Aliamphritea hakodatensis: one gene and its partner. The protein of the gene in region 2 interacts with the protein of the main gene of each other region in a pairwise test. Links are inferred from orthologs where the notes say so. Each region holds a gene or a part of one and is shown on either strand. Other genes may lie near its edges.

What was found.
Region 1: the proteins of aceE (region 2) and nth interact in binary tests that used the Escherichia coli proteins (3 or more experiments, as listed by UniProt). The link is inferred for Aliamphritea hakodatensis from one-to-one orthologs.

What each region holds. Positions count from the first base shown.
Region 1 is NZ_AP025281.1:1,504,424-1,509,162, reverse strand. Bases 1,636-4,622 are described here. They hold nth (endonuclease III), read left to right. Parts: upstream 1,636-2,804; coding sequence 2,805-3,440; downstream 3,441-4,622. Other genes in these bases: nrdB (class Ia ribonucleoside-diphosphate reductase subunit beta), read right to left, coding at 4,574-4,622; yfaE (class I ribonucleotide reductase maintenance protein YfaE), read right to left, coding at 4,290-4,556; PCI15_RS06865 (electron transport complex subunit E), read left to right, coding at 1,901-2,611; rsxG (electron transport complex subunit RsxG), read left to right, coding at 1,636-1,901. In the rest of the region: electron transport complex subunit RsxC, read left to right, coding at 1-175; electron transport complex subunit RsxD, read left to right, coding at 181-1,236; more of rsxG, read left to right, coding at 1,236-1,635; more of nrdB, read right to left, coding at 4,623-4,739. UniProt on the Escherichia coli protein: DNA repair enzyme that has both DNA N-glycosylase activity and AP-lyase activity. The DNA N-glycosylase activity releases various damaged pyrimidines from DNA by cleaving the N-glycosidic bond, leaving an AP (apurinic/apyrimidinic) site.
Region 2 is NZ_AP025281.1:1,392,427-1,399,643, forward strand. The notes cover bases 2,687-5,878. They hold aceE (pyruvate dehydrogenase (acetyl-transferring), homodimeric type), read left to right. Parts: upstream 2,687-3,020; coding sequence 3,021-5,678; downstream 5,679-5,878. Other genes in these bases: aceF (dihydrolipoyllysine-residue acetyltransferase), read left to right, coding at 5,713-5,878. Outside these bases: PCI15_RS06335 (TRAP transporter small permease subunit), read right to left, coding at 1-17; PCI15_RS06340 (TRAP transporter substrate-binding protein), read right to left, coding at 139-1,206; pyruvate dehydrogenase complex transcriptional repressor PdhR, read left to right, coding at 1,717-2,481; more of aceF, read left to right, coding at 5,879-7,217. UniProt on the Escherichia coli protein: Component of the pyruvate dehydrogenase (PDH) complex, that catalyzes the overall conversion of pyruvate to acetyl-CoA and CO(2).

The DNA.
Region 1 (4,739 bases), 110 kb from region 2 along the record:
CGATCTGAAACAACTTAAAGTTGATGCTGCACTGGCACGTGCCGCCGTCACCAAAGCCGAACGCGCACTCAGCAAGGCTGAAGACGACATGCAGGCAGCCCTGCAGGCAGAATTACTCAGCGCGCAGGAAAAAGCAGCGGAACTCAACTCAACTCTGGAACGTTTTTCTAAGTAACCATTATGGCTTTAATAAGAATTACATCTCCTCATACGCACCGGCCGGGTAACACCGGTGATGTCATGCGTACAGTTATCCTGGCGACACTCCCGGGAATGGCCGCCATGACATTCTTTTTCGGCTGGGGCACCCTGATTCAGATTCTCTGGGGCTGCCTGCTGGCCGTTGGCTTTGAAGCCGCCATCATTAAACTGCGCAAGCGGCCGGTCAGCTTTTACCTGCAGGATTACAGCGCCGTCGTTACCGCTGTGCTGCTGGGGCTGGCTATACCGCCGTTTGCTCCATGGTGGGTGATGTTTGTCGGCATTCTGTTCGCCATTGCTATCGCCAAGCATATGTATGGCGGCATGGGCAGCAACCCGTTTAATCCGGCGATGGCAGCCTATGCGCTGCTTCTGGTGTCCTTCCCGGTCCCGATGACCAGTTGGAGCGCTCCGTTTGTCATGGTCGGTGAAGGCTGGAACATCATCAGCCTGACAGATTCCCTGCAATTCATTTTTGCCGGCATTCAGCCAGCGCTCTATGATGCGTTTTCCATGGCCACACCACTGGATGTTATGAAGCACAAAGGCGGCTTCACTACCGAAGAAATGTGGAATCAGAGCGAACTGCTGGCCGATGGGATCGGTGCCTGGCACGCTGTCAGTGCGGCCTATGTCATGGGCGGCATATTCCTGCTGTACCGCAAGATTTTCACCTGGCATGCGCCGGTCGCAATGCTTGGCACACTGGCACTGGTATCCACCCTGTTCTTCCTGATTGATCCGGATAACTACCCCGACCCGTTCTTTCACCTGACCACAGGTGCAACCATGCTGGCGGCGTTCTTCATCATCACGGACCCGGTTACTTCCTGTACCAGTAACAAAGGCAAGCTCTGGTTTGCCGCCGGTATCGGCCTGATGATCTTTATTATCCGCAGCTGGGGCAACTATCCCGACGCCGTCGCCTTCGCTGTTCTGCTGATGAACCTGAGCGCACCTTTTATTGATCAGTACACCCAGCCACGCACTTACGGGCATGCAAAAGCCAAACGTGGCATGAAGGGGAATAGCTAATGGAAATGCTCAACGCTATCCGCAACAGTGCTGCCGGCCTCGGTATCTTTGCAGTCGTCACCGCCGGTGCCATTGCCCTGACGCAGATATCCACTGAACAGCGCATTGCTGACAACATTGAAGCACAGCAGGCAAAAGCGCTGTATGAGATCGTCCCGCGCACCAGCATCGACAATGATCTGCTTAATGACACACTGACCATCAGCAAGCCCGCACTGACCGGTGCAAATGAAGCAACGGTTTTCCGGGCCCGGCGCAACGGTCTGGTCGAAACTGTTATCATGCCGGTAGTTGCGCCCGACGGCTATACCGGGGCAATCTCCCTGATTGTCGGCATCAACCGGGATGACAGCCTGGCAGGCGTTCGGGTACTGGCTCACAAAGAAACCCCCGGACTTGGCGATAAAGTTGAACTGAAAAAGTCTGACTGGATCTTAAGCTTCAACGGCCAGCATTATGACGGTGAAGATGATACCGAATGGGCAGTCAAGAAAGATGGCGGCCGCTTCGACCAGTTCACCGGTGCGACGATTACCCCGCGGGCGATTGTTAACGCCACCAAAGCGGCTGTACGCTATTTCCGCGAAAACAAAACCGCGTTACTGGATGACCCCCAACCACAGGATCACCAGAAAACGATGACTGAAACTACGGGAGCAGAATAATGGCGACCGATTACCAGAAAATCACTTTAGACGGCCTCTGGACGAACAACCCGGCGCTGGTTCAGCTGCTGGGCCTGTGCCCCCTGCTGGCGGTCACCGGCACCGTTGTTAACGCACTGGGGCTGGGCATTGCCAGTATCCTGGTACTGATAGGCTCAAACCTGACAATCTCCATGTTCCGGCACTTTGTACCGGACTCTGTCCGCCTGCCGGTATTCGTGATGGTGATTGCCTCTTTTGTAACCTGTATCGAACTTCTGATGCAGGCGTTCACCTATGAGCTGTACACCATACTCGGCATCTTCATCCCCCTGATCGTAACCAACTGCGCCATCATGGGACGGGCGGACGCATTTGCCTGTAAAAACCCGGTAGGCGCTTCACTGCTGGACGGCGTGATGATGGGACTGGGCTTTACCCTGGTGCTGGTACTGCTGGGGGCAATGCGGGAAATTCTTGGCCTGGGTACCCTGTTTGCTGATATGAATCTGCTGTTCGGCCCGGCCGCTGAAAGCTGGAAAATCACCCTGGTTGATGACTACAGCGGCTTCCTGTTTGCAATTTTGCCACCGGGTGCCTTTGTTGGCATGGGACTGATTGTCGCCGCCAAGAACATCATTGATCAGCGCCTGGAAGAACGCCGCAAGCAACAGCCGAAAGCACCGTCAGAAGGCCCTAAACGGGCGCGTATCACAGGTAACATCAGCTGATTCTGATAACAGAATATACAAATCTGAAAATACCGGCTTACCGCCGGTATTTTTTTATCCACGGTTTAACCGCCTTACCTGAAAACAGCCTCTTTACGCCCTTCAATTACATGTCTGCGGCCATTAAGATAAGAGCCATTAAGACAAAGCCTATTAAAACAAGCGCCACGAGCCACATAATAAAGCCAGAATAATGAATAAAACCAAACGCCAGGAAATCTTCACCCGTCTTCGCGCCGACAACCCCAACCCGGTTACTGAACTGGAATTCAGCGATCCGTTCGAACTTCTGGTGGCCGTTGCACTGTCAGCACAAGCGACGGATGTCAGCGTCAACAAAGCCACCCGGAAACTGTTTCCCGTTGCCAATACCCCTGAAGCCATCTATGCACTGGGGGTCGACGGCCTTAAGGAATACATCAAAACTATCGGGCTGTATAACTCCAAAGCTGAAAACGTCATCAAGGCCTGCAAAATCCTGATCGATAAGCACAACTCTGTTGTGCCGGAAAACCGTGAAGATCTGGAAGCCCTGCCGGGCGTCGGCCGCAAGACCGCTAACGTGGTGCTTAACACCGCCTTCAGACAGATCGCGATGGCAGTGGACACACACATCTTTCGCGTCTCTAACCGCACTAAAATCGCCCCTGGCAAGAATGTAAATGAAGTCGAGCAAAAGCTGCTGAAGTTCGTACCGAAGGAATTCCTGATGGACGCCCACCACTGGCTCATTCTCCACGGCCGCTATGTCTGCACCGCCCGCAAGCCCAAATGCAACAGCTGCATGATTGAAGACCTGTGTGAATTCAAAGATAAAACAGAACTCTGAACAAGGGTTAACAATCCGGCAGCCTGCCTGCTATAAACTGCCCCGCACTCGCCACAGCCTGAACAAACACATCTTTTTCAGGGGTGGCGTTTCAGCCAGCACCTATTCTCCGCTCCCACCACCCGGCCGTCAGAGGAGTCAGACCCGCCTTCCTTTCTCAGCCAGGCTCCCCGACATCACAGGCAAAATCATGCATACATAACAGACCTAAAATCAGTCTGAAATGCCACTGAAAGTTACCCCCACTTTCTGTGGATAAAACTGTTTACAACTATTGGACACCCGCCTGAAAGCCGCATAACTACGGGCTTTGTTACAGATCGGTCACATTTAACACAAAACTATTAACTATAATAAATTCAATAACTTACAAAGAAACAAGCGTTACAATTAAAATATTACTAAACAGTTATTCAAGAAAAAAAACCTTGACAAGCAGCTGTGGACTTTAAATTTTTCAATCAACAAAGGAGGGTTATTAGGCTGATTAAATAACAACCAATTTTCATGCCAGACAGGCATTAAAAACGCTTTTAACTGTATTCTGCCAGGCTACTCAAACATTGTTTTTGAGGAACACAGCCAAACCTCCACAGACTCAGCAACACCCCTTCGGCAGAGAAACCTTCCAGGCAACGGTATGACGCTACCTGGTGCGTAAAACCGGGTCAGATACTGTACCGCCCTAAAAAACCACAACACAAAATTCAAACAAAACTGTTAACGATTATTTACATCAATGAAACAATTTTTAAGTTTCAGACAATAACAGCACAGGAATTTTTCCGCCGCTGTACGGCAGAGGCAGCAAAAAAACAAGCAAGAGGAAGTGTTGTGGAAAACTGAGAATCAGTCTTCCGGAAGTTCGATTTCTATATGTCCGACAGGCTTACAGCAGCAGGTCAGGATTTCGTCACCCACGGTATCAAACAGCGCATCCTGTACCTGTTCAACCTCACCGTCGATCAGCCTGACTTTACAGGTACCGCAATAGCCACCGCGGCAATTATAGGGCGCAGGAATCTCCTGCGCCTCCAGAGCATCCAGTAGTGAGAACTCATACTGGTAGTAGAACGTACCGTGGTGATTGACCTTAATCCTTGGAATACCACTCATGAATCAGCCCTCAAAGATCAAAGATCAAAATCATCAAAGTCGCTTTCATCAACTTCATTATCAATTGCCCCCACCAGATAGGAACTGATTTCAGCTTCCTGTGGCGCAACCTGTACGTTATCACTCACTAACCAGGCATTCATCCACGGCAGTGGGTTCTGGCTTGCCGGAAAGATTTCTTCC
Region 2 (7,217 bases):
TTACCGGAAGTATTCACCTTGAGGCTCCTCTGTAAATTATTATTCTGATATTTCTACATCTGTAGCAGTTAACAAACGGGCTGCCTGAGCAGCCCGTTACTGCGGGGTGGAGAAGCAGAACTTCTCCGGAGGGACGTTTTACCGTTCAGCACGTGGCAGGAATGCGTTCGCTTCCCACAGGTCGTAGCCCTGACGGAAAGTACTCATATCTGTCCAGACCTTGTTGAAGAATGCGTCGCCGGCCGTTTTCTCAGCAACGACTTCTTGCCACTTTTCGTTGAAAGTATTCAGCATGTCATCGCTCCAGTAACGGATGTTTACACCGTTTTCCTGTGCTTTAGCCATGACTTCAAACTGCATGGACTCACCTTCAGCAATGGCGTTGGTCATGGATGCTTTACAGGTGTTTTCAACAATTGCCTGCTGGCCTTCTGACATCTTGCCCCAGGCATCTTTGTTCACCAGCAATTCGAATACGGTCGCCTGCTGGTGCCAGCCAGGGAAGTAGTTGTACTTCACAATCTTATGGAAGCCCAAACGCTGATCAATGGCAGGCTGAGAGAATTCAGATGCATCGATTGCACCTTTTTCCAGGGCACCGAAGATTTCGCCGCCCGGTAACTGAGACGTGGACACACCCAGTTTTTCCATCACGGAAGCACCCAGGCCGAAGAAGCGCATGTTCAGACCTTTCAGGTCTTCAGGGCTGTTGATTTCTTTGCTGAACCAGCCGGAGGTTTCCGGTGAAATGATTGCACACGGAATCACTTTTACGTTGTAACCGTTAGTGTCATACATTTCCTGATACAGGTTCATGCCGTTACCGTAATACAGCCACGCCATGTATTCACCGGCTTCAGGGCCGAAAGGCACAGCAGAGAACAGTGCGGCAGCCGGCATCTTACCCTGCCAGTAACCGGCAGTTGCATAACCGGAATTGATCTTGCCGGCAGATACAGCATCAAGAATCTCTTTAGGTGCAACCAGTTTACCCGGCTCGTAAATCTTCATTTTGATAGAGCCATCGCTCATGACTTTCAGCTGTTCAGATACCCATTTGATCGGTGTACCCAGTGCTGGCAGGTGCGAGCCAAATGCGATTGGGGTTTTCAGCAGGACTTTATCTGCTGCCTGTGCGGTGACGGTACCGCAAACAGCGGCGCTCAGTACGGCTGTGCTCAGAATAGACTTTACGAACTTTTTCATGACTTGCCCTCGTTGAGGTTGTTGTTCTTTTTTCTGCCAGAGGCTGAATCTGTGGATATTCTTTTGATGTCTGAAACCTTATTCAGATTATTTCTTGATAAATTGGTCATACCAATTTACCATCAAAAGTGTTGTAACCATAAAGATTCGTGCGGATACTTGTCAATAGCTAATTTTTGCTGAATATGTGCGCTTAAATCTGATTTTGTCGGCAAGTTGCTGTTTTTTTTATGTTTAATTTTGGTCTTACCAATTTGTTTTGTGATCTGCGATTCGACAATGAACTGCTCTGGATCAATGCCTTTTGTACATTAGGGCGGTGGTGATTTTCCGGATCAGACAAACCGGAAGGGGATTGCTAAGATAAAAAAGCAACCATTGGTAGGATGAGCAGGTATACTGCGGTCCGCGGCAGATGATCTCAGCCCGGCCGTTAGGTGATGGTTAGAAAAAAGCACAGTGTGATTGCGGTACGGAGCTGTTAATGCAGTTCCACGGAGAAATATGAATATGGCGTATCAGCGCGTAAAACAGCCAAAAATATCTGATGTCATCATGGGCCAGTTGGAAGAGATGGTGCTTGAAGGCACGCTTAAGCCTGGCCAGCGGTTACCTTCAGAGCGTGAGCTGGCAAAACAGTTCGATGTTTCCCGCCCTTCATTACGGGAAGCGGTTCAGAAACTTTCTGCCAAAGGGGTGCTGATCAGCCGGCAGGGTGGCGGGACCTATGTGTCTGAGGATCTGGGCGGTGCGTTTTCTGATCCTTTACTGGAGCTGTTTAAGACTCATCCGGAAGCGCAGTACGATCTGCTTGAGTTCCGTCATGCGCTGGAAGGGGTCTCTGCTTATTATGCTGCCTTGCGCAGTACCGCTGCGGATAAAGAAAACATTCGCGCCCGTTATAATGCCCTTCAGGAGCATCACGAGAATAAAGCCTTCGATAAAGAAGTGTATGCGGATGTGGATTTCCACCTGGCAATTGCTGAAGCCACACATAATATGGTGCTGTTACATATGATGCGCGCGCTCTTTACGCTATTGCGCCAGCATGTCTGGGATAACCTGCAGGATATTTATCCGAAGCCGGAAATTCGCGGCAAGATACATCAGCAACATTATGTGCTGATGGAAGCCATTCTTGAAGGGGATCCGGAGCGTGCCAGCCAGGCGGCGCATGATCATCTGGCATATGTGGAAGATGCCTTATTACAGCAGGGTAAGGAAGATACCCGCCTTAAGCGGGCTTTACGCCGGGCTGATCTGACCCCGCGCTGATCTGAAACCTCTGAACTTCAAGGTAATTCCCTGATTTGGTGACTTGTCTCAATTGGCACAAGTGACGTTTCTAACTTAAAGCGGGCCTTTTCCGGTGGGCTGTGTACGGTTCATTGCCTGAGCCCCCATCACCTGTAAATATCCTGTCATATACGTTCTGTATAAAAACTACACAGCTTGTTGCCAAGGTAGATTTTTGTAGTCTGACTAGACTTGAAAAGTCATTTTTTGTAGTATTACTACAAAATTTTTACCAACAAACCTTTATACCTCAGTGTGAAAAGTGGATTAAATGCGTCATGCTTAGGTCTGATTGGGTCATTAGTCGTTGTTTTTGCGATGATTCAGGCTGATCGTTACTCTGATTTGTTCTTTTGTAGTTGTTGGTGCCGGTGACCGGATGTCGCCTGTACCGCACCTGACCGTGCGTCGGTAAGCAAATTTTCAGAGCATTCTGGTTTGTTGGTGGTCAACAGCGCTTTATTCGGAAGCTGCCTGCTAATAAAAGATAGAAGTAAGAAAAAGTGGAGAAAGGAAACGTGCAAGACATAATCGATGATATTGATCCAATCGAAACGAATGAATGGCTGGATGCGCTCGAGTCTGTTGCAAAACACGAAGGTGATGAGCGCGCGCGTTATATCCTGAGTAAGCTTGGCGAAAGAGCCTCGGACATGGGGATCGAGTCGGCAAATACGTTAACAACGTCTTATGTAAATACGATTGCCCCTAAAGATGAAGCCCGGATGCCGGGTGATCTGTTTATGGAGCGCCGGATCCGTTCTTTTATCCGCTGGAACGCGATGGCAATGGTCATGCGTGCCAACGACAACGATGAAGGTCTTGGTGGCCACATCTCCAGTTTTTCTTCTTCCGCAACGCTTTATGATATCGGCTTTAACTATTTCTTCCGCGGCTCAGAAGGTGAGCAGGAAGGCGATCTGGTCTTTTTCCAGGGCCATATTGCGCCGGGTATCTACTCCCGTGCTTACCTTGAAGGCCGTCTGACAGAAGAGCAGATGGATAACTACCGCCGCGAAGTGGACGGTGTGGGCCTGTCTTCTTATCCACACCCGTGGCTGATGCCTGACTTCTGGCAGTTCCCGACGGTATCGATGGGTCTTGGCCCGATTCAGGCGATTTATCAGGCACACGTGATGCGTTACCTGTCTGCCCGCAGCCTGATTAACCGTGGTGACCGTAAGGTATGGGCATTCCTGGGTGACGGTGAGTGTGATGAGCCGGAATCTCTGGGGGCAATCGCACTGGCCGGCCGTGAACAGCTGGAAAACCTGGTGTTTGTGGTTAACTGTAACCTGCAGCGTCTGGACGGTCCGGTACGGGGTAACGGTAAGATTGTTCAGGAACTGGAAGGTGTATTCCGCGGTGCTGGGTGGAACGTGATTAAGTGCCTGTGGGGCCGTCACTGGGATCCGCTGTTTGAAAATGATACTTCCGGTTTGCTGAAAAAACGGATGGATGAAGTCTGCGACGGTGAACTGCAGAACTATAAGGCTAACGGTGGTGCGTATACCCGTGAGCATTTCTTCGGTAAGTATCCTGAGCTGCTTGAACTGGTTAAGGATATGTCTGATCAGGACATCATGAATCTGAACCGCGGTGGCCACGATCCGTATAAAGTATTCGCCGCTTACCAGCAGGCGATGAACCATAAAGGTCAGCCGACCGTTATTCTGGCGCAGACTGTAAAAGGATACGGTACCGGTAAATCCGGTCAGGCGAAAAACGATACTCACTCCATGAAGAAAGTGGCCATGGATGACCTGATGGACTTCCGTGACAACCACAATATTCCGCTGACGGATGAGCAGCTGAAAGATGTACCTTATTACCGGCCGTCGAAAGAGTCGCCGGAAATGAAGTATATGATGGACCGCCGTAATAAGCTGGGCGGTGTTTACCCGTCCCGCCGGGCAGATTTTGATGCGTTGGAAATTCCGCCTCTGGATACCTTCTCTTCCCAGCTGAAAGAAAGTGGGAAGCGTGAGATGTCCACTCAGATGACCCTGAACCGGGTGCTGAGCACGTTGGTGAAAGACAAGGCTATCGGCGAGCGTATCGTACCGATCGTGCCGGACGAAGCCCGTACCTTCGGTATGGAAGGTATGTTCCGTCAGTTAGGCATTTATACATCAGAAGGCCAGCGTTATGTGCCTCACGATGCTGATCAGATCATGTTCTATAAAGAATCCAAGACCGGTCAGATTCTGGAAGAAGGTATCAACGAAGCCGGTGCAATGAGTGCATGGATGGCGTGTGCAACGTCATACAGCAATAATAACTGCACCATGATCCCGTTCTACATTTACTACTCGATGTTTGGTTTCCAGCGCATCATGGATCTGGCCTGGGCGGCTGGTGATATGCAGGCCCGCGGTTTCCTGATCGGTGCCACGTCTGGCCGTACAACGCTGAACGGTGAAGGTCTGCAGCATCAGGACGGCCACTCCCACCTGATGGCGCAAATGATTCCGAACTGTGTCTCGTATGACCCGACATTCGGTTACGAGCTGACCGTCATTGTTCAGGACGGCCTTAAGCGCATGTTCCAGGACAAAGAGAACAAGTTCTACTACATCACTACGATGAACGAAAACTATGCCCACCCGGCTATGCCGATTGGTGCTGAAGAAGGCATCGTTAAGGGGATGTATCTGCTGCAGGAAGGCAAGCAGGCAGAGAAGAAAGTACAGCTGATGGGCTGCGGCACGATTCTGCGTGAAGTGATTGCAGCGGCGGACATCCTGCGTGATGAGTTTGGCATTGAAGCGGATATCTGGAGCACCACGTCTATCAACGAGGTGCGTCGCGATGCGCAGGCGGTTGCCCGCTGGAACATGCTGCACCCGGCACAGGAACAGCGTACCAGCTACCTGCAAGAGTGTCTGGCGGACCGTCAGGGCCCTGTGATTGCAGCGACCGATTACATGCGTATGTACCCTGAACAGCTGCGTGAATATATGCCGGGTACTTACCGGGTACTGGGAACTGACGGTTATGGCCGTTCAGATACCCGCAATAAGCTGCGTGAATTCTTTGAAGTAAACCGTCACTACGTGACAATTGCTGCCCTGACAGCACTGGCCGACGATGGTCTGATTGAGCGTTCTGTAATTGCCAGTGCGATGCAGAAGTTTGGCATTAACCCAGAAAAACCAGCCCCTTGGACTGTGTAACCCTGGCCAGACGGAAGCAAAAGAGGAAATGACTGTGAGTACTGTGAATATTACGGTTCCTGATTTAAGTGGTGCGGCTGACGTTGATGTAGTCGAAGTGTTTATTAAAGTCGGCGACAAGGTTGAAGAAGGGGATTCACTGATTGCCCTGGAGACCGATAAAGCTTCAATGGAAGTACCTGCGATGCAATCCGGTGTGGTTGTCTCGGTAGCTGTCAGCGAAGGCGATACCATCAACGAAGGCGACGCATTGTGTGTATTTGAAACGGCGGCAGCGGATGCGCCTGCAGAAGACGTTCCGGTTGTTGCTGAGCCTGTAGCAGAAGCGGCACCGGTGGCAACTGCACCGGCAGTGGCGCCTGCTGCGGCGAGCGAAACCGTTCAGGTTGCTGTACCTGATCTGAGCGGTGCCAGCGATGTAGATGTCGTTGAAGTATTTGTAAAAGCGGGCGACAGTGTATCGGAAGGTGATTCTCTGATCGCGTTGGAAACCGATAAAGCCTCGCTTGAAGTACCAGCTCCGCACAGCGGAACAATTGTCAGCATGGCGATCAGTGAAGGCGGCACTGTAAACGAAGGTGACGCACTGTGTGAAATGCAGATTGCAGGCAGTGCGCCTGTTGCTGAGCCGGTAGCCGAAGCACCGGTTTCTGAAGCCCCTGCTGCTCCGGCGCCTGCTGCTGAAATAGCCCCTGTAGTTGCCGGTGGTGTGGAAGATGTGCTGATTCCGGATCTGAGCGGTGCCACTGATGTGGATGTGGTGGAAGTGCTGGTTAAAGATGGCGACACCGTTGCGGAAGGTGATTCCCTGATCGCGCTGGAAACCGATAAGGCGTCCATGGAAGTACCGGCACCTAAGGCGGGTACTGTTAAATCCATGAAGATTAAAGAGGGTGACCAGGTGAATGCCGGTGACCTGCTGATGAGCCTTGAAGTGGCTGCAAGTGCTGCTCCTGTGGCAGCGGCTGCGCCAGCACCGGCTCCGGCGGCAGCTGCACCGGCTGCTTCAAAGCCTGCCGCGCCCGCTGCACAGCCAGCTCAGACCGTTGATAAAACTGAGCTGGAACAGAAGAATAAATCTGTTCATGCCGGCCCTGCGGTCCGTGCCATTGCCCGTGAATTCGGTGTTGATCTGGCGCTGGTTGCCGGTACCGGTTCGCGTAACCGTATCCTTAAGGAAGATGTTCAGGCCTATGTGAAAGCGTCTCTGAAGAAGCTGAAAGAGCAGCCTGCAGCGGCGGTAAGCGGTGGTTCCGGCATTCCGGCTATTCCGGAAATTGATTTCAGCCAGTTTGGTGAAGTCGAGCTGGAAAAACTGAGCAAAATCAAAAAAGTTACCCGCGATAACATGTCGCGTTGCTGGTTGAATATTCCGCATGTGACTCAGTTCGATAAGGCGGATATTACTGACCTGGAAGCGTTCCGTGCCGGTATGAAGGAAGAAGCTGCCCGTGAAGGGGTTAAGCTGACGCCGCTGCCGTTCATGATTAAAGCGATTGCTATGGCGCTGAAAGCGCATCCTAAGTTTAATGCTTCTCT